4 regions of the Thalassospira xiamenensis M-5 genome follow, and region 1 is predicted to be linked to each of the others. Evidence: riboswitches for the same ligand, from Rfam matches in the RefSeq annotation. Region 1 holds a riboswitch; each other region holds the start of a gene.
What was found. A riboswitch is a leader RNA that binds a small molecule or an ion and turns the genes downstream of it on or off. The one in region 1 is predicted to bind cobalamin.
Positions count from the first base shown of each region.

Region 1 (7,477 bases):
GCCCCACACCATTGCCAAGGCGCGCATCCTTGTTGGGATAATTGGCCATGATCATCGCAACTTTGCGCACCGGGGCATCCGTCTTGCGCAATTTGACCCAATTGGCCGCCAGTTCGGCAACAAACGCCACCCGATCGCGCACCGGGATATATTTGACCAGATCAATCTGGGTCAGGGCATCCTTGCCCGCCGATCCCTTGAACGACACGGCGCGCGATAAAATACGGCCATCCACTTCGGGAAGTGCGACATTCATCGCAATATCCCGCGCGGCAAGGCCGTTCACCCCATCCCGCCACGATGCTTCACCACCGCCAGATAGCACCACCTGGAAAACCGGTGCATCGACAACATCAAACGGCCCGTCTTTTCGTTCCACACCCGGAACGGAAAGAGAGAAGCCGGTGGTGTTCAGGATCAAATCCGCACGTGTTGACCCCAGCCATTCTTCAACCAAGGCCGCCGCAACCGGGTCTTTGAGGCTGGCAACAAAAACAGGCAATGGATTGAGGCTATTACCCAACAACTCCTCAACCAGCGCATCAATTACATCCAGATTACCAGCCTGAATTAATGCACGGTAGAAGATGATTGGGACAACAGGATGATTTTGTTTCCAATTCTGTTCAATTTCTTCGAGATTTGCGGTGATTTTCCCCGGCCAATAAAGGCCTGCCTTGACCAAGGGTGCCGCCGGCTTCCAGTCCCAACTGACAGACGGGTTCAACTTTTCATATATAAGACGCAATAAATGTTCAGCATTTCCCGGACCACCTTCGATCAGGTATCGCCAGATTTGCTGATACGTTGCACCCTTTACCGTCGATAACGACAACAGTTCCGCATCGGGTTGATCGTCACCTGGCAACAGTACCAACGGCACGTCGTTGCGACGGGCCAGTTCGACCAGCTGTTCGATCCCGTATTCCCAATATCCCCGACCGCCCAGAATGCGCACGATGATGAATTTGGCATCGGCCAGAACATCGTCGACATAAAGATCGACCGACATGTTGTGGCCCAACTGCAAAAGGCTTGCCAATCGCAGCGATGGTGTCACATCACCAAATGCCGAAGTCAATCGCGCCTGCGCCCCCGCCAGACAGGCAAGCTCGGACTCTGCCGCCGACAGGATAACGACATCGCCCGGGCTTTGCCCCAAATCGACGGCTTCGCTTCCATCGGTAACAAGCCCAGGCTGGGCGGCAAGCAGATGCATCGGAAATGTCCGTTTCTTTTATCGTGTGCTGGTTCAAGATCATCCGCCCGCACAACGTTGTCGACCGGATGATCTTACAATTTCAAAACGTCACGATGCCTTGATTGCCGCTTCGATGGCACCGCGATCCAAGCCATGCAGGCCGATAACCACCAGTTCCGACCGGCGCGTTTCGGTTTCGGCCCACGGCCGGTCGAAATAACGCTGGAACCTCTCACCAACGCCCTGAACAACCTGGCGCATCGGCTTGCCGGGAATATCGAGAAACCCCTTGATCCGCAGGACATCGAACTGACGCACGACATCAATCAGGCGTTTTTCAAGTAAGGCCGCATCGTCAACCGCGTCAAGTGACACGACAAAGCTTTCAAAATCGTCGTGGTCATGTTCGTGACCATCGTCATGATGTGAGGGGCGGCTATCAAGATCGTCTTCGGCCGCCGCTCCAAGTCCCAGCAAAACAGCATTTTCGACCTTCGAATGCGCGGTCGCGATGATCTTGACCGATGGGCGTTTCAGCTCGGCCCGGATATCTGCCTCGACCTTGGCAACTTCGGCAGCGCTCAGCAAATCGGTTTTGTTCAGAACCACCATATCGGCGCAATGAAGCTGCTCTTCAAACAGTTCCTCAAGCGGGCTTTCATGATCAAGATTATCATCCGCCTCGCGTTGGGCCTGAACCGCATGATGATCATGGGCAAACAGCCCGTCGCGCAATGCCGCCCCGTCCAGAACAGCCACCACACCATCTACCGTGACCCGTGAACGGATTTCCGGCCAGTTGAACGCCTTGACCAACGGTTTTGGCAGTGCCAACCCTGATGTTTCGATAACGATATGATCAGGCGGCGTGTCGCGATCAATCAGGCCCTTGATGGTCGGCAGGAAATCATCGGCCACCGTGCAACAGATGCAACCGTTTGCAAGTTCGACAACGTCGTCCTCGGCACATCCCGAAATGCCACAACCATTTATCACTTCGCGGTCCACGCCCAGATCACCAAATTCGTTGATGATCAGCGCAATCCGCTTACCCCCGGCATTTTCCAGCATATTGCGGATCATCGTGGTTTTGCCTGCACCAAGAAAACCGGTGATCACTGTTGCCGGAATTTTTCCAAGCTGTGCCATATTCAATTACCCTTAAATCTATGAATTCTGATCTATTTAACCGACATCGGAATGCCCGCAACCACAAGCGTCACCTGATTGGCAAGCTCGGCAATCCGTTGATGCAATCGTCCGGCATGATCACGAAAGCTGCGCGCCATGGCATTTTCCGGCACAATCCCGAAACCAACCTCGTTCGAAACCAGAAGAACTGGGATATCCAGCCCCGGCAAAAGGTCGCAAAGCCGGTCAAACTCGGCCCCGATATCACGATCTTCCAGCATCAGATTGGTCAGCCAAAGCGTCAGGCAATCGACCAGCACCGGTTTGCTGCCGTCATGATTGCAGGCAGACAGGACAGCGCAAAGATCAAGCGGTTCCTCAATCGTTTGCCATATCTCGCCGCGCGATGATTTGTGAAGTTCGATGCGATTTGCCATTTCCTCGTCCCATGCCCGGCCGGTCGCGATATAAATACCGCCGCCTGCATGGTTGATCCGGTTTTCGGCAAACCGGCTTTTGCCCGATCTGGCACCGCCAAGGATCAGATGGATCCCGGCAAGCTGGCTGTTATCAGCCATATTCTGGGTCATGCCCGTTTTCCTTCGCTTTGACCTCCCACCGAGGCCGGATTGCGTTACCCCATATCCTTACGAACAGGGATACCGATGGCTGGTTTTCTGGCTGCGGGCATGAAAGCAATCCGCCTTCCCGGCATGTTGTCTGCAAATCAACATTACCGGTGGCTTGTGACATCACATCACCCGGATCACCCAACCCGTTACAGTTGCGGGGGCAGCACCGGCATCACACCGGTTTCCCATCACCAAACGGCAGCGCCGAACCTAGCAGCTTTACCCCCACGACCAAAGCCCAAACTCCGACCTAGCCATAAGGTCAGTATTTGTAAGAATTGACTGCTTGTCGGCGGTTATTCTTTAGGAGAACATAATTTTGTCACGTTGGATCAGAGCCGACAAAAGCCGCCCGCGTGACCGCCGGACATTACAAAACAAACAAAGTCCGGATGCCGAAACCGCAAAGGGTTTCGGAAAAACTTCTTGGGGTTAATTGGAAATTTGCTGATCAAATGGCAATTCATGAACAAATTCAACGAATTCGGAATCTGAAATCAACAACCTGGCAAACCGTATCACGCGAAGACATGTGGCGCGGGCTGCTGGATAGATTGAACTATAATGATCAATCCTTTCCCGAATTCCTGCAACATCATGCTGTAAATGGTGAAATATCATTGGCGCGTCGTGATGTTCGAAACATTTATGCCAACCGTCCGACCTGTGGTGTTGTCGCGACCATCATCTGGTCGCATGCGCGTGGCATCCGCGTAAATGCGCTTTCGCTTCTGGTTCGTGACCTGACGAAACTCGTGGAATTGTTCGAAAATGACGATTTCGACGAAGATCAAATGTCACTGCTTCTGGGCCAGCCTGGGATATCCATCCCGACCGCCAGCAAAATGCTTTCAGCCTGTGGCAAGAAATACAAAGGCAAACCCGCCGCCATCATCGACGACACGATCATTCAGGTTATCGAAGCACCGGAATTTGCATCCGATTTTAAGGAAATCAACGAGCTTCGCGGCAAATCGCGCAGCCGACCTATTCCCTACTACGAAGCCTATCTCGACGATGTCGCGTCAATCTGTGGCAGATACGATGTCTCTGCCGATATGGTAGATCGCTTTTTGTCGGAGTATGCGCTTGTCGATGCGCAGGAAACCGATCAACGGAAATCCGCCTGAAAACTGATACCCTGTGTGGCATGTCATTCAAGCCCCACAGGGTATCGGCAGATGGGTACTGCCCAGCCCCCTTTAATCAGTAACGCAGATTAACACCGGTCACCCGCCAGCCCGGCTGATCGACGCCGGTTATATGTTCGATCCGTGTCACGCCAAGCGTATCGATATGAAATGATAAAGCTGCCTCAAGCGACAGACCAAGCGCATTGGCAAGGGCCGCCCGCACCGTCCCGCCGTGAATAACGGCCACAATATCGCGCCCGGCCCAATATCTTGTCAGCCGGTCAAATATTGGCCCAACCCGTTCGACAACGTCGCTGAAACTTTCACCATTCGGAGGATGCTGGCGCGCGAAATCGGCCCAGAAACGGGTGGTTTCCCCTTTGGGCAGATCATTCCAGTGTTTCTTTTCCCATGCGCCAAAATGCTGTTCCGCAAAGCCGGTTTCACGCGTAGGCAGGATGTTTTCATCCATCAGCTCAAGAAGTTTAAGCGCGGTATCAAGCGTGCGCGAAAGGTGGCTCGTAATCCAGACCGCGTCGTTTGGCAAATGGCGCGACAGGGCACGCAATGCCTTTTCATCGGTAAGATCAACCGGCATGTCGCTTCGGCCATAGACAAGCCGTTCCGGGTTGAGAACCGGCGCATGGCGAACAAGCCACCAACGGGTTGTCACTGCTTTGTTCATTCTTCCCCCAAGGAAAAATGCGGTCGAAAAATACGATCCGGGTTTGGGCGCCGTTTTAAACGGTTCTTTTCATGATCTTATCATCAGGCAATCTGAAGTATCGCGATAAATGCAATACCGACAAGCAGCTCGGAGATGATTTGAGTCATGCCCAGCACATCGCCAGTATGGCCACCAATCTGATGCCGGGCGATCCATCCGACAACCGATGCCCCGACCATCATGGCAATCAGACACATGAACGCGGTCACCGCACCCGCAACAATCACCACCAGAACCAAGGCGATGGCAATACCCGCGCTCACCACTTTGATGTCGGGTCGCCCGGCACTTTTGCCAAGACCATCTTCACGCGCCGGATCAAACACATAGGTCACGATCGGCATCGCCGCGCGCGATAGTGTCGCCATCACAATCAGGATGGCGGCCATGCTGCCACTTTCACCCGCAGCATCCAGAAGGGCGATGCGCATCGCAAGGCATAAAACAAGCGCAACAACCCCATAAGTCCCGATCCGGCTATCGCGCATGATGTCAAGCTTGCGTTGACGGTCCAATCCACCGCCAAACCCGTCGGCACAATCGGCAATGCCATCCTCATGCATCGCCCCAGTCAACGCGATCAGGGTAAAAGTCGCGACAATGGCCGTAATCACGACATTGCCGGTCAGAATCTCGATGACGTAGGCCGGAATGATCGCAATCCCGGCCATGAACAACCCAACCAGCGGCCAGCACCAAACTGATCGTGCCATCGCATGCGCGCTGAAGTCACATGGAATGAAAACCGGTATCCGGCTTAGCAGGGCAAGAGCACGCCAAAAATCAGCAAGCATCCCCTTGGGGGGGGCGTCAGGCTCAGGCTCTGATTCAGATCCGGTTTCTGGCTGTTTGGCATCAACTTGATCATCATCAAGGTTTTTCAAATTCATTCCGGTTTGATTATGATCATTGTTCACGGGTGTGTTCCGATATTCGAACTGGCATTTTGCACGCAATCAGACTAATCATGGGCGCGACAGAAGCCAAGCAGAAGACGCTTTGCATCCTTGTCCGCCAGCCGGAGATTTTCCATGTTCGATCCCAAGCATCCCCCCCAAAGTCTTGATGAAATCCGCACCCTGATGGCCCAATTGCCCGGTGTCGATGCAGAGGCACAGGCAGCCGTAAGTACGCGCGAGCCACAATTGACCAAGCCCGCAGGCGCGCTCGGCAGGATGGAAGATATCAGCCTTTGGCTGGCCGGGTGGCAAGGAAATTCACGACCGAACATGACACGCCCGCGTGTCACGGTCTTTGCCGGAAGCCACGGCGTCTGTGCACAGGGCGTGTCGGCATTCCCGGCCGAGGTCAACCAGCAGATGGTTGAAAACTTCATCAATGGCGGTGCGGCAATCAACCAGATCTGCAAAACGGTTGACGCGGAACTGCGCGTGATGGAAGTCGCCCTTGAAATCCCGACCAACGATTTCTCGCAAGAACCCGCCATGGATGACGAAGGCTGCGCCGAAGCAATGGCCTTTGGCATGAGCGCCATCGAAAAGGGGATTGACCTTTTTGTGCCCGGTGAAATGGGGATCGGCAATACCACCTCGGCCGCCGCCATTGCCTATGCCCTGTTTGGCGGTGAAGCCGCCGACTGGACCGGACGCGGCACCGGCATCGACGATGAAACGCTTAAACGCAAAACACGCGTGGTCGGGGATGCCATCATCCTGCACAAAAATCAGTTCCATGATGCATTCGACGTTCTGCGCTGTGTCGGCGGACGCGAAATTGCCGCGATGGCCGGTGCCATTCTGGCCGCGCGTTACCAACGGGTACCGGTTCTTCTTGATGGATATGTTTCCTGTGCAGCTGCGGCAATCCTTGGCACTATTCGCAGCGATGCCCTTGACCATTGTCTGATCGGGCATGTTTCGGCCGAACCGGGCCATAAACGACTGATCGAAAAGCTTGGAAAACAGGCGCTTCTCGATTTTGGCATGCGCCTTGGCGAAGGATCGGGTGCAGCCCTTGCCATTCCGCTATTGCGGGCATCGGCGGAATGCCACAACGGCATGGCAACCTTTGCCAAGGCAGGTGTCACAAGCCGCGACGCGTAATCGTTTTGATTTCGGAATTAAAAAGGTACCGGCCGTTTGCTGGCGTTATTTTTTGGTGCGCTCGCTCAGCAGATGCTCGACATGGCGACCCTGGAACATGGTGATATTGATCGAATGACCAAATTTGATCGCCCGCTCATCATCGCAGCGGCACATGATCACGCGCGTATCGCCTGATTGCGCCACAGCTTCGCGCATGGCGTTGCCGTGCTCTTCGTCCAGATTTTCCATTTCCGGATCCCAGATCATCTTGATCATATCAACGCCAAGCTTGTTGCGGTTGATATAGGGCAGCGAAAGATGGCTGATCCCGTCAATACAAATCCGGTAGCCACGATCGCGGCAGAAATCACGCGCAAAGAAGAATGCGCCAAGATCGGCAAAGATATCGATCTTTTGCAGTTCAAGCACGATGGTTCCGCGCTGACCTGCCTTGACGTTGCTGTCAAATGTCAGGAAATCCGGCGATAGCAGGGTCGAAACATTCAGATTGATACTGACCGAACCGGTCACCGATGCGTCATTGCTGCGTGTCAGCAACGACAACATGCGACGATCAAGAATTTCCGTCAGATGCTGAAACAGCCAGC
Region 1 covers NZ_CP004388.1:4,525,942-4,533,418, reverse strand. The annotation lists gene cobN (cobaltochelatase subunit CobN) at 1-1,219, opposite strand, end outside; gene cobW (cobalamin biosynthesis protein CobW) at 1,310-2,350, opposite strand; gene cobU (bifunctional adenosylcobinamide kinase/adenosylcobinamide-phosphate guanylyltransferase) at 2,383-2,922, opposite strand; cobalamin riboswitch at 2,983-3,206, opposite strand; gene TH3_RS20975 (hypothetical protein) at 3,519-4,094, shown strand; gene TH3_RS20970 (histidine phosphatase family protein) at 4,171-4,782, opposite strand; gene cobS (adenosylcobinamide-GDP ribazoletransferase) at 4,866-5,618, opposite strand; gene cobT (nicotinate-nucleotide--dimethylbenzimidazole phosphoribosyltransferase) at 5,856-6,887, shown strand; gene TH3_RS20955 (EAL domain-containing protein) at 6,933-7,477, opposite strand, start outside.

Region 2 (7,477 bases), 1.3 Mb from region 1:
TTCACGCCACAGGAATAGCTTTGCGGGTTCCAGCCATATCCGGCGTCATGGTAACGGCCCGGGTTTTTGACCATGAACCAGCGCAATGCCGACTGATCAGTTGCGGCGGCATCGGCACGCCCGGAATTAAGCGCCTGATACATCAGATCCACACTGTCATACTGATCAACTTCTGCCTCTGGCAGGGCAGCGTGAACCATTTCTTCGGCGTAGACGTTCTGAAGAACGGCAACGGTAACATCCGATCCGGCAGCTTTGAGCGCCTCGTAATCGGCGTAGTCGCCACCTTCCATCTGCAACAGACCAACGCCTTCACGGTAATAGGGGATCGTGAATTCGATCTGCTGGGCGCGTTCAGCGGTTACCGTCATGAACTGGCAGGCCAGATCGACCTTGTCGGTCACAAGGTTCGGGATGCGGGCATCGCCGGATTGCTGGACATATTCGATTTTATCGGGATCGCCAAACAGGGCCTTGGCGACAAGGCGACCCATATCAACGTCAAAGCCCTTGAGCTTGTTATCCGAGTCAATGAAGTGCCATGGCGGGTTGGTGGAGCCGGTCCCCAAAATCAGGTAACCGCGGTCAAGGACCTGCTGGAGCTTGCTGGCTTCCTGTGCAATGGCCGATCCGGCAGTTGCGGTCATAAGAGCCGCGACTGCGATTGTCTTTAAGAAGGTCATGTTTGTCTCCGCTGATGAAAAGAGCCAACCGTTTTTGATGAGTCCCGGTTTTTCCGTTATACCGGAATTAATATCGTTATTACGGATTTAACTTGAAACCAAAATCTAGCCATGTCAATTCGCTTTTGCGAAACCCGCAGTTTCCCTTGGTTTTCTAAGTGTAGTGATTTTGTTGCCCGGACCCTCCGGTCAGCGGATTTTCGTGGATGCCATGACCTGCACGTCCTGTAAAAACAGGCCGTTTTCCGCATATTTCTGCGCAAAATGAAGGTCACGCACACAGGGCAGATCGGGAGTCGCGGCATGGAAGGTAGCAAAAAGAAATCGGCCGCTATCACGAGATGCAATAGCGGCCGACTTTCGATAATTTTCTGGAGTAGCTTGCCCGGCTGAGGGATCAGCGGTTGCGCAGCGCGATCAGCAGACGAAGACTGTTAAGCGTCACCAGAACGGTTGCGCCGGTATCGGCCATCACCGCCAGCCAAAGTCCCGTCAGACCGGTGATACTGGTGACCAGAAAGACGGCCTTGAGCCCCAGTGCCAGTGCGATGTTTTCGCGGATCACGCGACGTGTGGTTCGGGACAGTTTCACCAGATTAACGACATCCGAAAGCCGGTCCTTGACCGCCACCGCATCGGCGGCCTCAAGCGCAATATCCGTACCCCCGCCAATTGCGATGCCAACATCGGCCGATTTCAGCGCCGGGGCATCATTGATGCCGTCGCCCACCATGGCAATCGGCCCCTTTCGCACCGGATCATTGCGCAATTCGGCCAGCACGTTCAGCTTGTCTTCGGGCAGAAGCTGCGCCCGGTAATCAATGCCAAGTTCACCAGCCATACGTTTGGCGACACGTTCGGCATCGCCGGTCAGCATCACGGGACTGATACCCAAAGTGTTCAGTTTGCCAAGTGCATCCTTTGCATCGGCGCGTGCGATATCGCGCAACGCAAGCGCGCCAATGACATCGCCATCACGCAGGACGACAACGGCCGTGCTACCGGCGTCTTCCTGTGCGGCGAGCCAGTCGGCAACTTCGGCAGCCGGTTTGATATCAAGGCGTTTGGCCGCCCCGACACGATAAAGCGTGCCATCAATCCGGGCTTCGACCCCGGCACCGGCGATGGTTCGCGCATCGGTGATTTCCGGCAGATCAAGTTTCTTGTCCGTCGCCGCATTGACCAACGCCTTTGCCAGCGGGTGGGAGGTCACGGTTTCAAGGGCGGCGGCAATGGCAAGCAGCCGGTCCTCGTCCATATCATCCACCGACATCATTGCCGTCAGCTTCGGCTTGCCTTCGGTCAGTGTACCGGTTTTGTCAAACGCCATGGTGCGTACGGCCCCGATGGCCTCAAGTGCTGCACCGCCTTTAACCAGCAGGCCGATCCTAGATGCACGGGCAAGGGCCGATGTCACCGCCGCCGGTGTGGAGATCACCAAGGCACAGGGGCAGCCGATCAGAAGCAGGGCCAGCCCACGATAGATCCATTCTTCCCAGCCTTGCCCGAACAGAACCGGTGGAACAACGACCGTAAGGGCCGCAAGCGCCATGATGATTGGCGTATAGATACGAGCGAATTTGGCAACGAAACGCTCGACCGGTGCCTTGTGCTTTTCGCTTTGTTCGACCAGCTCGATCACGCGATCCAGCATGGTTTGCCCGGCCACCCGGGCCACACGCAGGTGCACCGGTCGGTCGGTAACAATGGCACCGGCAAAAACCTCGCCCCCCGGTTCGGAGGTAACCGGAACGGATTCCCCGGTCAGGTGGCTGTTATCGATTTCAGCCGAGCCGACAGTCAGGATACCATCCGCCGGGATGCGTTCGCCGGGGCGGACTTCAACGATGTCGTCAAGCGTAAGCGCCGAGGGTGCAACCGTATCAAAGCCGCCACCAGATGGTGAAACCCGCCGCGCGGTCTCCGGGGCCAGTTTCATCAGCGATTTAACCCCGCTGCGCGCCCGCCCCGCGGCAATGCCTTCAAGGCTTTCGCCAATCGCAAACAGCAGGACGACCATACCGGCTTCAAGACTTTCGCCGATTGCAACCGCGCCAAGAACCGCGACACTCATCAATAGTTCGATGGAAAAGAATGCGCCGCTTGCCGCCAGACGGAACGCTGTTCTCATCACCGGCAATGCCGCGATGATCGAGGCAATGGACATGGCATAAGCATCGGTGGCCGGAACCAGCCAGCCGACCAATCCGCCTAGAACCAGCCAGATCGCTGCCCATGCAATTTCGTCCCCGGCTTCCGGCCAGGGGGCCAGTTTGCGCAGCAGGGATTTGTCATTGGCATCGGTATCTTGCGACGCGGCATTATCCGTCGCAGCCGGATTGGCAGAACCACAGGAACCGCCAGCGCAGCAAGCGGCTTCGGATGATTTCCCCGCCCCCGGAATTACCTTTTCCTTTGCCGGATAACCCAATTTGGTCAGCATGGTGCTGATATCGGAACGCGTTTCGGCACTATCATTGCGAAGGCCCAGCGTCACCGTTTCACGCATCATCGACACATCTACACATTGCACGCCATCACGTTTGGTAAGCGCGGTTTCGATTTTCGCCACACAGGACCCGCAATCCATGCCCGATACGGCCCACTGGTGATGCGAAATGCCGTCACGATGACGGGCCAGCACATCATCAACAGTGCCCTGGTCCTCGACACTCAGTTCGGATTGCGCGTGCAAGCCATCGGCGGCGGCAACAAAGCTTTGCCCGGGCACAGCAACGTTGAGCGACGCAATCAGCGATGACTTGCAGCTTTCACAATTTCCAATGGCCGGGAACTGATCCCATTTTACGATGACGGACATTCTGGACCTCGCCAACATTCAAATTTATATTCATGCATTATATTCAAATAACAATTCATATGTTAGCGAGTCAAGAACATTCAAACCATGATTTGAATATTATCACACACAATGCCAGACGCCCCGAAAAAGTTGATGAATTACGCCGGCACTGCGACCATAGTGACCACCCGATTTAAGAACCAAGGCCAACCGCCGCATGCCTCGTATTGTCATTTGCAAAACCTGCCAACCAGCACCTGATGCTGATCCGGACCCAAAGATGGATTTTGTCGATGCGGATGGTTTTGTGCGGCAGTTAGGCACGGCACTTGATCAGGCGGAATTGCCCGAAACGTTTGAAATCACGCAGGTTGACTGCATGGGATCATGCAGCGACCCGACATCGGTTGCACTTCAGGGAACCGGGCGGGCAAGTTATCTTTTTGCCGGATTATCGGCACATCGTGATATTGACGATATCATTGCCACCTGCCGGGAATATCTGAACGCCCCGGATGGATGGATCGAAGACGCACGCGGCTGCGGACGTCTTCGATTTTGCCTTAAGGCCCGTATCCCGGCCCTGTGATTATGGCGCAACCGAAACAGTCATGACCTGACGCAGTGGCTTATCGCCAACGGCAAGCTGGCTATGGTCATTGGCCGTAAGGGTCACGATAACCTCATTATCGCCCGCTGGAAGGTCTGCGATATGAAGCCACGGGCCATACAGGCGGGCGATCTTGGTGCCGTTAACATAGACATGAGCATGCCCCTCGCCCGGGATATGGGGACTGCTGGCATGTTCGGGGGCAAAACGGAAATTCTGCACCAAGAGATGCAGGTTCCAGCCACTGACCGGATCGGGCGCAATGGCAACATCAAGCCTTGGCGCATCAACGGCATCGGGCAGTGAAATGACGGCATCATGGCTGGCATGAGCACCGTTGACATTCATCGTGTCATGCGTATCACCATGGGCACTTTCCCCATGCGCGCGCGGATCGGAATGGTCATGACCATCAAGGATGATGCCATTGCCCGCCGCCACCAGAAAGCCAATCCCGCCGCCAAAAACAAGCCCGATCCCGAAAAGAGCAAGTGAACGTGGCATTTCATTTATCCAGACAAATCAATGAAAGAAAACAGGCGCGGAATATACCGCGCCTGATCAATGTGATTGCGTTTTACGCTTCCCGGTCGGCTTCACGCCGCCAGAAATGCCCGGCAAACAGCCCGGTCAACACCCAGGCCACAGCCCCGATGCCAAAGGCACGCGCAGCAAACAGCGCCCCGAGTTCGGTCGGCACGGGACCGCTGAACTGATCGGGTTCCGGTGCACCGATAACATGGGGCGCCAGAAGCAGAATAACCGCCGCCCCCCACGCCAGCCAGTTCCGGCCAAAGGCGATCAGCCAAACCGCAAGTGCCGCGGTTGCCACCGTCGCAAACCACCAGATTTGCCGTTCATAGACATCGGCCGCAGCAACACCGGGCACCTCTGGCGCCAAGGTGAAGCCCGGTGCGAAATGCACGATGACAAACCCTGCAATGCCCCAGATGATGCCATTGCGCGCCGTCACCACATGACCACGATTTTCGGCAAAGGCCATGGCCGCGATCAGGATCAGTGCATAGCCGGTATAGACCAGCATGGTGAACAGGATGCTTAGCCCGTCACGCAGCGGATCAATCCCGCCGACATCCTGATGCGCGCTAACCGCGTCACCGCCGAAATGCACAAGGGCACCGGTTTCATACAGCTCCGCATGCAGCAAAACGGGCTGCACAAAATACAGCTGTAGCAGGGCCGCAATAAGCCCCGCTGCAGCACCAGCGAACAACGCGCTGGTTACTATGCGTGTGAACATGACTTAGTGGCAGGGAAAGCCGGTCGCGTGGCGCACATCGTGTGCCGCGTCATGAAGCAGGTCCGCCTGAACGTGGCCGGTCACAAAGACAATCGCCATGCCGAAAACGGCACAGGCAAGGATCGGCAGAAGAACGGATTTTTTCGAAACGGCAAATGCCGCGGTCTGCGTGGTCATAGAAATCTCCTTTGCTGTCACACCCGACAGTCGGTTCGGGTCCATGCCTGGCAGGTCTCCTGGCTTGCGGGTCTTCATGCGTCGCCGACCTTCCCTGCTTTCGCAAGTGGTATGATGGCGGGCACTCGTCGCATACAGTCGCGGGGGCGGCTTTGGCTTTGACCGTCAAACAGACGGCTTTCCAAATTCCCTCTTCGTTTCCCAACCCCGAGCAGAGCGGGAAAAACCAAGCCATTCGTTTATGACGGTAATTTTGCGCAAGTGCAATGTGAAAACCACGCAGGCCGGGTGATCATTTGCCGAACATATTCGCCCGATTGTCGATCTGCGACTGGAATGCCCGCAAAGATCAGTGCGGGGGTGGCTTAGTCGTGTGTGACGTGGGCAAAGACATCTCGAACAACACAGGAAATATGTTCGTCATCAATCTGATAGAAGATATGACGCCCGTTGCGCTCGGAGGCCAGAATGCGCTGATCGCGCAACTGACGCAGATGATGGCTGGTAAGCGACTGCGACATGCCCGATGCCTCGGCCAGTTCGCCAACGGTTTGCGGTTTTTCCATGCAGCGCAAAACAAGCTGCAACCGCCCGGCATCCCCCAAAAGCGCAAAGATTTTCGCTGCTGCCTCGATATCGGGCAGCGACAGGTTATGACCGGTGGCGCGCGACGCATCACGCGTTACGGCTTCCCCCTGTTCGGTGGAAAGGCCAAGACGTGCGGCGGTATCGCATTCCTGACAACCGTCACCATCATTATTGGCGCTGACCACGACCGGGCGGGCCGGTGTGACTTCGACTTTACGTGATTTTGCTTTGCTTTGTAACATGCCCCTATTTTCCACGCCCTGCATCGCTTGGCAAGGGGACTTGATGTTTGCGTGCATGGAACTCCGCCACGCAGGGAACGTTACAGGTATGACACATCATCGAAAGTGCCCACCAGAACAAGGAGACACACCGATGCAAGAGCAAACAGCACTCGACATTTTTAATCTGCGCCAGTCCCACGACAGCTGGGAACGGAATGTTGCCGGTTACTGCGCGAAAAACGACATGCAGGTCGGAAATCTGCCCAAAGAGGTAACCGGCCCCTATAACGAGATGAATGAGGCGTGGGAAAAGCTTAAGGCCGAAGGCGATGCCGCAAGCAACGCCACCGCAGAGCAGTTCCACAAGGCGACCGCAAATCTTGAAAAAGCATGGAACGATATGATTGGCAGGTAAATTGCCGGTTTTATGCCCTTTATAGAGAATGCCCCAAAATCGCCTTTTCATTGCAAATCGATGACATGATTACGCGCCAGATTGAAATTGTCTGGAAAAGCAAAAGGAGGCTCCCATGACAGCCCGTCCCCTTCCGGAGCACGCCAAGCTCCATCAGGAATTCAAGGATTGGGAATTCGGCCTTACAGCCCATTGCAAGGAATCCGAAGCCGGGCTTGAACAATTGCCAAGCGAGGTTGTTCAGGCGTGGGATGACATGGATGCCGCCTGGAGCGAGATCAAGGATCATAGCGGTGATATCCCGCAAGAATCCCTGCAGCGTTTTCGTGAAGCCAAACAACGTTTGCAAGGTGCGTGGGACGCGATGATCTCTTCCAAACGGCATTAACGACGCCGCGCTGGAAGCAGCCAGACTTTTTCGTCTCCCTCTCTTCCCTGGCGGGTTTTCCTCCCCTCCCCGCCATTCCTTCTGCAGCCGGGTGTTTCAACCGCCCCGGCTGCATTTTTTTTGTCTGAATTTTGGCCGGGCATCGCCCGCCTGACGATCAAAGCGCGACTACGGATAAAAATCCGGATTGACTCATTTCGATAAAAAATTCATGTTTTACATTAATTAATGAATTTGATTCGTCATTAAAATATCCCCCGATTGTTTCCGGATGGAGCCCCGTCATGTCCGACACCCTGAAAAATGTCCGCACCGTCAGCCGCATTCT
Region 2 covers NZ_CP004388.1:1,205,667-1,213,143, reverse strand. The annotation lists gene TH3_RS05625 (transporter substrate-binding domain-containing protein) at 1-683, opposite strand, end outside; gene TH3_RS05620 (heavy metal translocating P-type ATPase) at 1,081-3,504, opposite strand; gene TH3_RS05615 (DUF1636 family protein) at 3,704-4,075, shown strand; gene TH3_RS05610 (hypothetical protein) at 4,076-4,600, opposite strand; gene TH3_RS05605 (CbtA family protein) at 4,674-5,357, opposite strand; gene TH3_RS05600 (CbtB domain-containing protein) at 5,361-5,534, opposite strand; cobalamin riboswitch at 5,567-5,779, opposite strand; gene TH3_RS05595 (ArsR/SmtB family transcription factor) at 5,900-6,364, opposite strand; gene TH3_RS05590 (hypothetical protein) at 6,498-6,761, shown strand; gene TH3_RS05585 (hypothetical protein) at 6,877-7,149, shown strand; gene TH3_RS05580 (DUF2975 domain-containing protein) at 7,434-7,477, shown strand, end outside.
Region 2: linked by a shared signal. The riboswitch ahead of TH3_RS05600 (CbtB domain-containing protein) and the one ahead of cobU (bifunctional adenosylcobinamide kinase/adenosylcobinamide-phosphate guanylyltransferase) in region 1 are both predicted to bind cobalamin.

Region 3 (7,477 bases), 720 kb from region 1:
GGCGTGCGCGCGCCTGCTGCAAGACACTGCCTGCCGCACGAGGCAGCCGGTCGGCCCAGTTATCAAGGGTCTGGCTGCGTTCCTCAAGCATCCGGCGCGGATCGCCAAGACCACGCGCAAGACTTTCAAGGGCGGTGCGTTTTTCCACACCAAGCCGACGGACCGCCTGCGTCAGACGAAGCCCGTCTTCCTCGACCTGAGCAATCAAATCAAGCCGCACCGGAACGGCCTTTTCCGCCGCCCCCGTCGGAGTAGGCGCACGCAGGTCCGACACGAAATCAATCAGGGTGGTATCGGTTTCATGACCGACTGCGGAAATCACCGGAATGTCGGATTCCGCCACCGCGCGGGCAATGATTTCCTCGTTAAATGCCCAAAGGTCTTCCAACGACCCGCCACCGCGCGCAACAATCAGGACGTCGGGACGCGGAATATTGCCATAGGGCAAAAGATCATTGAAACCGCGCACGGCCTGCGCGACCTGTTCGGCGGCACCGGTTCCCTGTACCAATACGGGCCATAACAGAACCCGGCGCGGGAAACGTTCGCGCAAACGATGCATGATATCGCGGATCACCGCCCCGGTCGGGGATGTTACAATCCCGATGACATCGGGCAGGAACGGGATCGGCTTTTTGCGATCCGCATCAAACAGTCCTTCGGCGGCAAGTTTCTTTTTGCGTTCTTCCAGAAGTTTCAGAAGCGCACCTTCGCCGGCAACCTCCATCGTTTCGATGACAATCTGGTATTTTGATCGCCCAGGGAATGTCGTCAATCTGCCGGTTACAATGACTTCCATGCCGTCTTCGGGTGCGATGCCAAGCTTGGATGCCTGCCCGCGCCAGCAAACACCGTCCAGCACCGCCTGATCGTCTTTGAGGGCCAGATACATGTGACCGCTGCTTGCGCGCTTGAAGCCGGAAATCTCGCCGCGCACACGCACAAACGAAAACGCATCCTCGACCGTGCGTTTAAGCGCATTGGAAAGATCGGAGACCGAAAATTCCGGTAGATTTCCCGGTTTCGCGGGTTCTTCGGGCATGGGGGCGAACGGGTCGAACAAATCTTGCGTCATCAAGGGCACTTTATGCTAAAAGCCCGCATAAATTTTCAAGCGGGATGGGGTGCAAGCCTAGTTCATCCCGTCTGGACCATCAAGCAGTCGGACACGTAATCGAGGTTAAAATCATGAAGGTTCTGGTCGTTGGCGGTGGCGGACGTGAACATGCATTGTGCTGGGCAATTGCCAAAAGCCCGCGACTGACCAAGCTTTGGTGTGCGCCGGGCAATGCCGGGATTGCCGATTCAGCAGAATGTATCGCCATTTCAGATAGCGACATTGACGGGCTTGTGAAATTTGCCACCGACAATGCGGTCGATCTGGTGGTGGTTGGCCCCGAGGCCCCGCTGGTCGCGGGCCTTGTCGATGCGCTGGATGCGGCTGGCATCAAATCGTTTGGCTGTTCGAAGGCGGCGGCACAGCTTGAAGGCTCCAAGGGTTTCATGAAGGACATGGTGGCAAAGTTTGGCGTCCCGTCCGCGGCCTATGGCCGTTTCACCACGCCCGACGATGCGCGGGCCTTTGTTGAAAAGCACGGTGCGCCGATTGTTGTCAAAACCGACGGGCTTGCCGCGGGCAAGGGTGTGACGATCTGCCAGACAGTTGACGAAGCCCTTGCCGCGATTGACGAATGCATGGTTGGTGGCAAATTCGGCGATGCCGGTGCGGAGCTGGTGATCGAGGAATTCATGACCGGCGAAGAAGCATCTTTCTTTGCGGTTTGTGACGGTGAAAACGTCATTCCGCTAATTGCCGCACAGGATCACAAGGCCGTCGGCGAGGGCGATACCGGCCCGAATACCGGTGGTATGGGTGCCTATTCCCCCGCCCCGGTCTTTACGCAGTCGGTTGAGGACAAGGTCATGGAACAGATCATTGTTCCGACCGTCAAGGGCATGGCCGCCGAAGGCCATCCGTTCAAGGGCGTCCTGTTTGCCGGTCTGATGATTGACGATGCGGGCAATCCGAAACTGATCGAATACAACATCCGTTTTGGCGATCCGGAATGCCAGGTTCTGATGACGCGTCTGAAATCGGATGTGCTTGATATCCTTGATGGGGCGGCAACCGGAAAACTCGATACCGTCAAACCCGAATGGCATGACGAAACCGCCATGGTCGTTGTCATGGCCGCCAAGGGGTATCCGGGCAGCTACGACAAAGGCACCGAGATCAGAAACGTGGCCGATGCCGATGCGATGGACAAGGTCAAGGTCCTGCATGCGGGCACGAAAATGGATGGTGACAAACTGACCGCGACGGGGGGGCGTGTTCTTGGCGTTACCGCACGTGGCACGTCGGTGACCGAGGCGCAGAAACGCGCCTATGAAGCGGTTGATGCCATTGACTGGCCGGGTGGTTTTTGCCGTCGTGATATCGGCTGGCGCGCGATTGCCCGCGAACAGAAGTAAGCCTTTGAATTGGAAAAGACCGGGTCATGCAGCCCGGTCTTTTTTCATGCCTGCGTGATAGCGCACCGCGCATTGCCCGTTAGGGCCATGTTCGATGGTGGCATCCACACCGAACACATCGCGCAGATTTTGGGTCGTCAGAATATCGGCAGGACTGCCGATCCCCACCAGTTCCCCGTCACGCATCATGGCAATCCGGTCGCAATACATCGCGGCATGGTTCAGATCGTGCAAGGCCGCCACCACGGTCACCGGTAATTCACGCACCAGTTCCAGCAATCCAAGCTGATGACGGATATCCAGATGGTTTGTCGGTTCATCCAGCAGAAGGAATTTTGGTTCCTGCGCCAGCGCACGCGCGATATGGACCCGCTGCTTTTCACCGCCCGAAAGCGTATGCCAGAACCGGTCGGCCAGATGGGTCATATCAACATCGCCGAGCGCACGTTCCACAATCGCATCATCGCGTTCCGACCAAGGCGACAGCATGCTGAGATAAGGTGTGCGTCCAAGTGCCACCGCCTCGCGCGCGGTCAGGCGGTCCGTGGTGTCGGCCTGCTGTTCGACAAAGCCGATCTGCCGGGCCAGTTTGCGACGGCCATGCTTTTTCATGTCCTGCCCTGCCAGCATCGCACGCCCCTGATCAGGTGGACGAATACCGGCCAAAACCGACATCAAACTGGTTTTTCCCGACCCATTTGGCCCGATCAGGCCCAGAAACTCGCCCGGTTCAACCCGGATCGAGACATTTTTGATGATCTTGCGAAAACCGGCAGACCAGACGATATCGCGCAGTTCCAGGGTCATCGCAAAATCCTTCCGTGACACAGGATCAGGGCAAAGGCCGGGGCCCCGACAAGGGCGGTAATCACCCCGATTGGCAAAACCTGCCCCGGAACGATCACGCGTGAAATCACATCGGCACAGACCAGAAACAGTGCGCCAATCAATGCCGATAGCGGTAATAGCAGCCCATGGCGCGTTCCGACAAAAAAGCGCGCCGCATGCGGGATCACCAAACCGACAAAACCGATGGAACCAACGATACTGACCATTACCGCCGTCATCATCGCGGCTGCGGCAATCAGGATCGCATAAACCCGCCTGACCGGCACACCAAGCGATGCGGCGGATTCACGACCAAACGTAAAGGCATCAAGTGCGCGTGCATGCCAAAGACACACGACAAGCCCGACAAGAGCCACGGGTAAAGCCAGCCACACATCGGGCCAGCGCACGCCGCTAAGATTGCCCAGAAGCCAGAACATGATGCCGCGCGCCTGCTCGGCACTGGCCGATTTGGTGACGATAAAGGATGTCAGGGCATTGAACATCTGCGATCCGGCAATCCCGGCCAGAATGATCGCACCCGTACCGCGCCCGGCCTGTAACGCCAGAAGGGTCACAAAGGCGAATGCCGCCACTGCGCCGATAAATGCACCAAGTGACAGCGAAAGCATCCCGGCCCCAAGACCTAGGATCACGATGCTGACCGCACCGGTCGATGCCCCGGCCGAAATGCCGAGCAGATAGGGATCGGCAAGACTGTTGCGCAAAAGCGCCTGCAGGACCGCACCGGAAACGGCCAAGGCCGCCCCGCAACTTGCGGCAACGATGGCGCGGCTCAGCCGATAGTTCCAGATTATACCGGCATCAATCGCATCCACCGGATACCCGGCATCCCACAAATGATTGGCAATCGTATTGATCACCGTGCCCACCGGGATCGCTGTTTCGCCCACCGATGCGGCAACCGCCAGAACCGCTGCCAGCAACATCAGCGCGGCAAATGCCACGCTGATGCGTTTGATGAAAACAGGGCTGGAAATGATATTCCCGATCATTGGCCCGATCACTGGGTTGCCTCGAACGCCTCGATTGCCTTGGCCAGCGTTTCAATGCCGTCGATTGTCCGCATGGTCGGGTTCATCGACTGGGCATCCATGACGACGATATTTCCGCTTTTGACCGCATTCATCTGACGGGTTACCGGATCGGATTTCAGGAACTGCATTTTAAGTTCCCAGTCATCGGCCGGAAAACGACGACGATCCATTTTGCCAATCACAATGATATCGGGATTGGTCCGTACGATGGTTTCCCACCCGGCTGTGGGCCATTCATCATCACTGTCGATGACATTCTCCACACCAAGGATCGACATGACATAGGCCGGTGCGCCTTTCTGCCCGGCAACAAACGGATCAACATCGATTTCAGCACTGGAGAACCAGAACAGTGCCGAAATTCCCTTGCCATTCACGGCGGCGACTTTTTCGCGCGCAGCCTGTTCGCGGGCTTTGAAATCGGCAATCAGATCTGCGCCGCGTTCCTCGACATCGAAGATTTTCGAAAGGTCGGCTATCCCCTGATAGATCTGATCCATCGAAAAGGCATCAATCCGCGTTCCGTCACCGCCCGTGGTGTTGTCCTTACCGACGCAATCGGCTGGTGCGGTATAGACCGGGATTGAAAGTTCGGCAAACTGGTCAATCGTTCCGACCTTGCCATTCGGGCCGATATGCCATTGGAACTGGGTTGCGACCATATCGGGTTTCTGGCCGACCACACTTTCAAAGCTGGGATCGTTGTCGGCCAGACGCGGAATGGTGGCGTTGACGTCGCGAAACTGTTCCTGCACCGGGCCAAGCCATACGGCCGTTCCGACCACCCTGTCGGCCAGTCCCAGAAGATAAAGCAGTTCAGTGCTGCTTTGGCCAAGCGATACGACACGGTTCGGAGCCTGATCAAAGGTCAGGGTTCGACCACAATTTTCCAGTGTGAGCGGATATTCCGTGGCAGATGCGTATTGCGCGAAAGAAGCCAGTCCTGCAGCAAACACCCCGACTGCAAGAACCTTTTTGTTCAGTTCAATCACTTTGCGTCCTTTCATGGATATGCTGATCGGGAATTTCATTTCCCGACCGGACATACCAAACCAATAAATGTTATGTTATAACATAACATCAAAGCTACTATGGTCAAGGGACTGGCTAAAGTGCTGAAAAATGGCGGGAAATGCCGGAATCCAAGGGCGGTCCAATGGCTTTCAGCCCGCCCGGAACGGTGACATATACCGACATCCTCCGGGGCACCCCGCCCGGTCCGTCGTATTTATGTCAGCAGGTCTCCTGGCTCGCGGGTCGTTGTGTTTTCCTGCCTTCCCGGGAAATATCCCAGTGGCTTTCAGAAGGAAACACTCACCGCCTACAGTTGCGGGGGCAGCTTCGGTTAACCGTCTTCACGGACGGCTTCGAATTCCCTTTATCCTTATCGGATACTGACATCTATCGGTGTCACATAGTCACGAAGGCCGGTCAAGCCAATTGCGAATAAATCGCAATGATTACAATTTTCAATAGGCGTTCGCCGCCGCCGTGCCATCGCCGCCCAGCCGCCCAAGGATCGCCGAGACATCGCGCATCGGTGGCGCGCCAAACATGCGGGCATATTCACGGCTGAATTGTGATGCGCTTTCATATCCGACTTCATAGGCCGCTGTTGCCGCATCCTTCATTTCGGTCAGCATCATCTGGCGCGCCATCGTCAGGCGAAGGCGTTTCTGATACTGAAGCGGGCTCATGGAGGTTACCTGCTTGAAATGATGATGGAAGGAAGACGGGCTCATATTCGCCTGTGCCGCCAGATCATCGACCCGAAGCGGTGCGGCAAAATCGTCCTTCATAAGGCGGATGATCTTGGAAATGCGCTGCATGTTGCTGCCGCCCATGCCGATTTGCGCAATCCTGGCACCCTGAAGGCCGCGCAGAAGGCGATAATGCACCTCGCGCAGAAGCATCGGCGCCATCACCGAAATATCGTCTTTCTCATCACACAGGCGCAACAGGCGCATCACAGCATCCAGCAAGGTATCGCTGGCGTTATCGACATGAAGCCCGCAATCGCTTTCGGATGCCGAGCCGACCTGAAGATCAATCTGGGTGACAAGATCGCCCAACATCTGACCATCAAGTTCAATCGACAAACTGCGATACGGAAGTGCTGCACTGGCATTTGTCACACAGCCGACAATCGGCAGGTCGACCGACGCCACCAGATACTTTCCGGGCGCGTAACTGAAAACCGCCTCGCCCAGAGTGACCTCTTTGGCACCTGACGCGATAATGCAAAGGCATGGCTTGTAGATTGTCGGAACTTTCATCGACGGCCCGGTCGCACGATACAGATGCACCGCCTTTACCGGCGTCTCGGCAACACCTTCGCCTTCGCAGTATCTGTCAATCAGTTCAGACATCTCTTCAAACACAGGCATCGCCAAACTCCTTTATTTCCCTAATATGAACTATAGCAACCAGAACCATCCTGAAAAGCGGTTTTCACCCTGCCTGGAGAATCAGGCAATTGATCAAGAGTTCTGTGTATTCATCAGGCCACCATTTGCAATCACAGTAAGCGCCATGATCCAGACAAGGAGGATGTCATGTCGCTTATGTCCAACAATGTTGAAAACAAGGTTGTCGTCATTACCGGTGCCAGCAGCGGAATTGGCGAGGCCACGGCAAAACTTCTGGCCGAAAACGGTGCAAAGGTCGTTCTTGCGGCCCGACGCACGGCAAAGCTTCATTCCATCGTCGCCGAAATCGAGGCCGAAGGCGGCACCGCCACATGTCGCGCGGTTGATGTCACCGATGCCGACGACGTCGAAGCACTGATCTATTTCGCCAAAAACACCTATGGCCGCGTTGATGTGATCTTCAACAATGCCGGTGTCATGCCCCTGTCGCCGCTTGCCGAACTGAAAATTGACGAGTGGAACAAGATGATCGACGTCAATATTCGCGGCGTCCTGAATGGCATTGCCGCCGGCCTGCCATTGTTCAAGGAACAGGGTAGCGGCCACATCATCAATACCGCATCCATTGGCGCACATCTGGTATCCCCGACTGCAGCCGTTTACTGCGCCACGAAATATGCCGTCTGGGCGATTTCCGATGGCCTGCGTCAGGAAAGCCGCGATATCCGCGTCACCACCATTTCGCCGGGC
Region 3 covers NZ_CP004388.1:673,569-681,045, reverse strand. The annotation lists gene xseA (exodeoxyribonuclease VII large subunit) at 1-1,075, opposite strand, end outside; gene purD (phosphoribosylamine--glycine ligase) at 1,189-2,472, shown strand; gene TH3_RS03070 (ABC transporter ATP-binding protein) at 2,497-3,279, opposite strand; gene TH3_RS03065 (FecCD family ABC transporter permease) at 3,276-4,316, opposite strand; gene TH3_RS03060 (ABC transporter substrate-binding protein) at 4,325-5,365, opposite strand; cobalamin riboswitch at 5,577-5,772, opposite strand; gene TH3_RS03055 (AraC family transcriptional regulator) at 5,828-6,745, opposite strand; gene TH3_RS03050 (SDR family oxidoreductase) at 6,914-7,477, shown strand, end outside.
Region 3: linked by a shared signal. The riboswitch ahead of TH3_RS03060 (ABC transporter substrate-binding protein) and the one ahead of cobU (bifunctional adenosylcobinamide kinase/adenosylcobinamide-phosphate guanylyltransferase) in region 1 are both predicted to bind cobalamin.

Region 4 (7,477 bases), 580 kb from region 1:
CCTTTGAAAGCTTCACATGATCAGACGCCTGCTTGATCGCCGCATTCAGGCTTAACGAATAATGCGGCGCGCATTCCAGCGTATCGACCGACAACCCGATTTTCTCAAGCCACGCCGCCACCGTCCGGGCATGTTCTTCCTCGCCATTATGCGACGAACAGGCCAGTGCAATATGCTTATCCTCAAGCCCGAACGCATCCGCCGCCCCGCTTTCAACCAGCGGGATCGCCAGCAACGGCTTGATCGCGGATCGCGGATACATCAGCGCGTCGATATCCCCGCCCTCGGCAACCACCGTGCCATCGGCCTTCATCACGACATACCGCCCGCGATGGAAACTTTCGACCATTTCGCCACGGGTGGCTTCGACAAGGATCGGATTGGCAGCAATCTGGTTGGCAGAATTGGCAGACATCTTGGGGCTCTCCATGACTGGGCACATTCAAAGACCTGGCGCATTCAGAACAGGATCAAACCTATGCCCGAAATCACCAACCAAAAGCAAGCATCACCCGTGACGCAGTGCAGCGCGATCAAAACGATCACCCGCCCGCCAGATGACCAACCGGGATGGCCGTCTGGTTTTTGTATTCCTTGAGCACAAGGCTTGACTGCACATCACGCACATTGGGCATCGAGAGCAGCTTGTGCGTCACGAAATCCCCAAAGCTTTCAATATCGCGCGCCAACGCCACCAGAAGGAAATCCTGCCGCCCGGTCATCGCCCAGCAGGACATGATCTGCGGCAGGTCGTTCATCGCCTTGGCAAAATCCTCCGCCCCTTCTTCGGTGTGGCGTTGCAGGCGGACCTGAATGGTTGCCAGCACGCCAAGCCCGGCCTTCCTGCGGTCCAGCAACGCCACCGTCTGGCGAATGATGCCCGATGCCTCAAGCTGCTTGACCCGGCGCAGGCAGGGTGAAGGCGACATGCCGACCTTTTCGGCCAGCTGCACATTGCTGATCGATGCGTCGCGCTGAAGGATTTGCAGGATTTTGATGTCGGTCGGGCTTAACAGCACATCGGTCATTTTTCGCCCTCAAAATGGTTTATACGGTCATATTTGATCAACCATAACGCATTTTGATCCCTATATCGCGCGAAAATGACATTTGAATTGATGTAAAATAGTCCATGCAGAAAGTCTCATCAGGGAGCAAACGAGGACCGCTATGGACCAGAACAAAAATCTGCGCGGCGATTACAGCCACATCAATGATGACTACACCGTGGCCCAGGACTGGGCATCCTATTCTGAGGCCGAACATGACCTTTGGCGCAAACTTTATGCCCGTCAGAAGGCGATCCTGCCGGGCTATGCCGCCCCGGACTATATCCGCAATCTTGAAAAACTTGATGCCGCCGATGGCATTCCGCATTTCGGCCGGGTCAGTGAGAAGCTCCATGCCGCCACTGGCTGGCACCTTGTCGCGGTGCCGGGGCTGGTGCCCGATGATGTGTTTTTCGATCATCTCGCCAACCGGCGTTTTCCGGTGACCGTCTGGCTGCGCAAGCCGGAGGAGATCGACTATCTCGTCGAACCCGACATCTTCCATGACTTCTTTGGTCATGTGCCGATGCTTTATGCCCCGGTCTTTGCCGATTATCTGGCGGCCTATGGTGCCAAGGGCCCCGAAGCCATTGCCAAAGGCGGGCTCAAGAAACTCGCCCGGATGTACTGGTACATGGTCGAGTTCGGCCTGATCATGACCGACCATGGATTGCGCGCCTATGGGGCGGGCATGCTGTCATCGCAAACGGAAACCATCTATTCCGTCACCGATCCAACCCCCAACCGGGTGGCGTTTGACCTCGAACGGGTGATGGCAACCGACTATGCGATTGACGATTTCCAGAAAACCTATTTCGTGCTGACCGACTATCAGCAGCTTTTCGATGCGATGGATGCCGATTTTGCGGCACTCTATGACCGCCTTGCCCAACGTCCGACCATTGATCCGTCGGTCACACTTGCCGGTGATCAGCTTTATCATGTCCACGGGGACGAAAACCACACGATCACCATGCCATCAGGTGATCCGGCGCAGCTTCGCCACGCCTGAGATGGCATTTAAATAGTATGATATGAGGAATACGAAAAATCGGGTCCAACGGCATTTTTTGCCAAAAGACCCGACTTTTTGATTATTCACTGAAAATGAAAAATGCAGGCGATTACCAAAAACAGCTCAGCAATGGCTCATGGATTTATCAAGCGCCCGGTTAAGCTGCTCGATCACCACCATCGGGCTGGCGTCCTTGCTGATAAAGTCCGCCGCGCCAAGGGCATCGGCCTGGGCCCGCGTATCGGCATCATAATGGGCCGAGAAGAACAGAACCGGCACTTCAACCGCGTTCGGATAGCGGCGGCGAATCTCGCAAAAGGCTTCAAACCCGCTCATCCCGGGCATTTCAAGATCCAGAATGATCGCCCGCGGATAAAGACCGTCCAGCTGGTCGATCAGATCGTCGGCACAATCAAACCCTGCCACGTCATAGCCGGCACGGCGCAAAACGGTTTCAAGAGCCGCCTTGGCGCTGGGGCTGTCGTCGGCAAACACCACCAGACCGTCATTCATTGGTCGGGGCGGCACGGCGCTAAGCGCATTCATGGATGGCAATACTCCGAGATTTGGGACAGCGCCAATCTGGCAGACGAAAATGTCAAATTGGTTAAACCCCGCAATTTTTCCCAGAAACCATCACAATCCGGCCAAAGTATAATGGCAGCGGCACGCCATTAATATCCGTTCATCAATCTCGTCCTTGGCAGAAAACAACCATTTTTCAGAAGGATAACGTTACGGAATGCTGATGGATGACCGCGACATTGACCTAAATAGGTATTTCCATGCCTATTTACGTAATTATGGGCGGGTGCTATAAACACCGCCATGTCGCAGATGCGATATGAAACATTCTTTCGGGAATTCGGTGCGGTCCGGCGCATGTCCGCGATCAAGGCCGAAGCTGCCCTCGCAACTGTAAATGCGCCGTTTTTGGCGGCGCATAAGCCAGATACCGAAAGATGGCTCTTGTTTCTGCCGGACCGGGCGGGGTGTACCGGGCGGAGGGAATCCGTTGTAAAATAGATATCGGCCCAGATCCGAAAGATCCGACCGCGACCGGGAGAGAGCATGACAGACCCGTTAAAGCTGGCCTCAGAGTTTCCAGCCGCCGATTATGCAAGCTGGCGTCAACTGGCGGAATCCGGCCTGAAAGGCGCATCCTTTGACAAGAAACTGGTCACAAGGATGCTTGACGGTTTCGCGATGCAGCCGCTTTACACCAACGACGATCAGGACGACGCAACCCGCCTGATCCATCAGGTCCTGTGTGCCGCGGTCGATGCCAAGGACGCCGCCAGCGGCTGGGACATCCGCCAGCTTCATGCCCATCCCGATCCCAAATCGGTCAATGCCGCGATTCTCGATGATCTGGAAAACGGCGCAACGTCGGTCCTGCTACGTCTGGATGCCGCCGCACGCACGGGCGCGGATATCACATCGGGCGATGCTGGCATTGACGGCATTGCCATTCACTGCCTTGCCGATCTCGATGCCACACTTGACGATGTCTATACCAACCTTGCGACCGTTGCACTTGATGCCGGTGCCGCCGCAATCCCGGCCGCCGCCCTTTTGGCCGCGCGCCTTGAAAAGGATGGGCAAAACAGCGCCGACGCGGATGACGATTTTGCAAGCGACGCCGCACCGGCCTTCAACATCGATCCGATTGGCACCTTGGCCGCAACAGGGTGCCTTCCGGTTTCAGTCGATGATGCGATCAAACAGGCCACCGATATTGCCGCTGATCTGATCGACCGTTTCCCGCATGCCACCGCCATCACGGTAAATGGCGCGCCGTTTTACAATGCCGGTGCAACCGATGGGCAGGAACTCGCCTGCCTGCTGGCAGGTGGTGTGACCTACCTTCGCGCGCTGACCGATACCGGTATGGTGATTGATCAGGCGGCAGGCGCGATTGCGTTCAATGTGGCGGTTGGCACCGATTTCTTTGCCGGGATTGCCAAGCTTCGTGCGCTTCGCCTGATGTGGAGCCGGGTTCTTTCGGCATCGGGTGTCGATGATGCCACTATCACGATCAATGCGGTATCGGCCGAAATGTCGCTGTCGAAGGTTGATCCGTGGGTCAATATGCTGCGCACCACCGTCACCAGCCTGAGCGCCGGTCTGGGCGGTGCCGATAGCGTTATCTGCCTGCCCTATGATCATCTGATCGGCCTGTCTGATGGCTTTGCGCGCCGCATTGCGCGCAACACCCAACTGATCCTTCAGGAAGAAAGCAACGTTCATCGTGTGATCGACCCGGCGGGCGGTTCATGGTTCATCGAAAACCTGACCCGCGAACTGGCATCCAATACCTGGGGCCGGTTCCAGTCACTTGAAGCCAAGGGCGGCATTATCAAGGCCCTTGCCGACGGGTCCCTGCAAAAGGAGATTTCGGAAATCTGGCAGGCCCGCGAAAGCCGCGCTGCCACCCGGCGCGATCCGCTGACCGGCGTGTCGGAATTCCCCAACATCACAGAGGCCAAAGTCACCTGCGATGCGCCAGACCTGACGACAATTCGCAAGGAAGCCAAAGCCCGCCAGACCGGGTTTAAGGATGCAATCGGCATCAGCCTTGAGGATCTGATCACGGCGGCCAAATCCGGTGCAACCATCGCACAGATGTATGAAGCCCTTTATGGCAAGGCCGCGGGCACACATATCGATCCGCTGCCAACCCATCGTCTTTCGGAAAGTTTCGAAACCCTGCGGGATCGTGCGGATGGCCACAAGGCATCAACCGGCAAATTTCCGCAAATCTTTCTGGCCAATCTGGGCCCGGTTGCCAAACATACCGCGCGCGCCATGTTTGCCCGAAACTTCTTCGAAGCTGGCGGGATCGAGGCGATTACCAATAACGGCTTTGCCGATGCCAGCGATGCCGCCAAGGCATTTGTTGAAAGTGGTGCCAGGATCGCAGTCATTTGCGGATCGGACCCGCAATATGCCGAAATGGCCGCCGATGCCGCCAAGGCCCTTAAACAGGCCGGGGCGACCCGCATTTACCTTGCCGGGCATCCCGGCGATGCGAGGGCCGATTACGAGGCGGCGGGTATTGATGATTTCATTTTTATCGGGGCGGATGTTCTTGCGATCTGCGAGACGGCCCTTTCACATCTGGGGGTAAAATAACCATGACCCGGATTCCGGACTTTTCCAATCTGCCGCTGTTTGATCGTGCTACTTCCGGCCCGACCAGCCCGGTCAATACAGCGCCCTGGACCACGCCCGAAGGCATCGATGTCAAAGCGGTGTTTGGCGCGGATGATCTGGTGGGACTTGATCATCTCAACACCATGCCGGGCATGCCGCCCTTCCTGCGCGGTCCCTATCCGACCATGTATGTCCAGCAACCCTGGACGATCCGGCAATATGCCGGTTTTTCGACCGCCGAAGAATCCAACGCATTTTATCGCCGAAACCTCGCCGCCGGCCAAAAGGGCCTGTCGATTGCCTTCGACCTTGCCACCCATCGCGGCTATGACAGCGACCACCCGCGGGTAACCGGTGATGTCGGCATGGCCGGTGTGGCAATTGACAGCATCTATGACATGCGGACCCTTTTTGATGGCATTCCGCTCGATCAGATGTCGGTCTCCATGACCATGAATGGTGCGGTCCTGCCGGTGATGGCGCTGTATATCGCGGCTGCCGAAGAACAGGGCGTGAAACATGAACAGCTTTCAGGCACCATTCAGAATGACATTCTGAAGGAATTCATGGTCCGCAATACCTATATCTATCCGCCGAAACCCTCGATGCGGATCATTTCGGACATCTTTGCCTTTACCTCGCAAAACATGCCGAAATTCAATTCGATCTCGATTTCCGGCTATCACATGCAGGAAGCTGGGGCCACGGCGGACCTTGAACTGGCCTATACCCTGGCCGATGGCATCGAATATGCCCGTGCCGGTCAGGCTGCTGGTCTTCCGATTGATAAATTCGCGCCGCGTCTGTCGTTCTTCTGGGCGATTGGCATGAATTTCTTTATGGAAATCGCCAAAATGCGCGCCGCCCGCATGATCTGGGCCAAGCTGATCAAACAGTTCGATCCGCAGAACCCCAAATCCCTGTCACTGCGCACGCACAGTCAGACATCGGGCTGGTCACTGACAGCACAGGATGTATTTAACAACGTCATCAGAACATGCGTTGAGGCAATGGCATCAACCCAAGGCCACACGCAGTCGCTTCATACCAACGCCCTTGACGAGGCATTGGCCCTGCCGACCGATTTTTCGGCCCGCATTGCCCGCAATACGCAGCTTTTCCTGCAACAGGAAAGCGGCACGACCAAGGTCATCGATCCGTGGGGCGGGTCCTATTATGTTGAACGTCTGACCCGTGATCTGGCGGAAAAGGCATGGGCCCATATTCTTGAGGTCGAAGAACAGGGCGGCATGGCCAAGGCGATTGAAGCCGGCATTCCGAAAATGCGCATCGAAGAAGCGGCTGCGCGCACACAGGCCCGCATCGATAGCGGCCGACAGACACTGGTCGGTGTGAACAAATACCGTGCTACCGATGATCGCCCGGTCGATGTTTTGCAGGTCGATAATGCCGAAGTCCGCCGTCAGCAGATCGCCAAGCTGGAACGTCTGCGTGCCGAACGCAACAATGCGGATGTTGAAGCCGCCCTTACCGCCCTGACCAATGCCGCCGATCAGGGGAATGGCAACCTTCTTGATCTTGCCGTGCAGGCCGCCCGGTCGAAATGCACGGTGGGCGAGATTTCCGACGCGCTTGAAAAGGTTTATGGCCGTCATCAGGCGGTGATCCGGTCAATTTCGGGGGTCTATAAAACCGAAGTCGGTGCCGATAACGAAGCACTGGCCAAGGTTGACCGGCTGGTAAACGAGTTCGAACAATCCGAAGGCCGCCGCCCGCGCATCCTGATTGCCAAAATGGGGCAGGACGGGCATGACCGCGGCCAGAAAGTCATCGCAACCGCCTTTGCCGATCTTGGCTTTGACGTCGATATCGGCCCGCTGTTCCAGACACCCGAAGAAGCCGCGCGGCAGGCGGTTGAAAACGATGTCCATATCGTCGGTGCCAGTTCGCTTGCAGCCGGTCACCTGACACTCGTGCCGCAGCTTCGTGCGGAACTGGACAAGCTTGGCCGCGAAGACATCATGATCGTTGCCGGTGGTGTTATCCCACCGCAGGACTTTGACAAACTTTACGAAGCCGGGGCAGAGGCGATCTTCCCGCCGGGAACCGTGATTGCCGAAGCGGCCTGTGACCTGTTAGAAAAGCTGAAGGAATCAACGTCCGAGGAAGCGGCCTGATTGTGAAGGCAAGATCGTGACAGAAACCGCGCCAAAGAGTGTACCCCAAAATGCACCGGAAACACTGCGCACCGTATCGGGCGGTCCCAAGGGCCAGCCCCGCAAAACGGTGCGCAGGC
Region 4 covers NZ_CP004388.1:3,949,480-3,956,956, forward strand. The annotation lists gene TH3_RS18335 (asparaginase) at 1-415, opposite strand, end outside; gene TH3_RS18340 (Lrp/AsnC family transcriptional regulator) at 543-1,028, opposite strand; gene phhA (phenylalanine 4-monooxygenase) at 1,171-2,061, shown strand; gene TH3_RS18350 (response regulator) at 2,188-2,610, opposite strand; cobalamin riboswitch at 2,877-3,043, shown strand; gene TH3_RS18360 (methylmalonyl-CoA mutase family protein) at 3,136-5,199, shown strand; gene scpA (methylmalonyl-CoA mutase) at 5,202-7,358, shown strand; gene meaB (methylmalonyl Co-A mutase-associated GTPase MeaB) at 7,375-7,477, shown strand, end outside.
Region 4: linked by a shared signal. The riboswitch ahead of TH3_RS18360 (methylmalonyl-CoA mutase family protein) and the one ahead of cobU (bifunctional adenosylcobinamide kinase/adenosylcobinamide-phosphate guanylyltransferase) in region 1 are both predicted to bind cobalamin.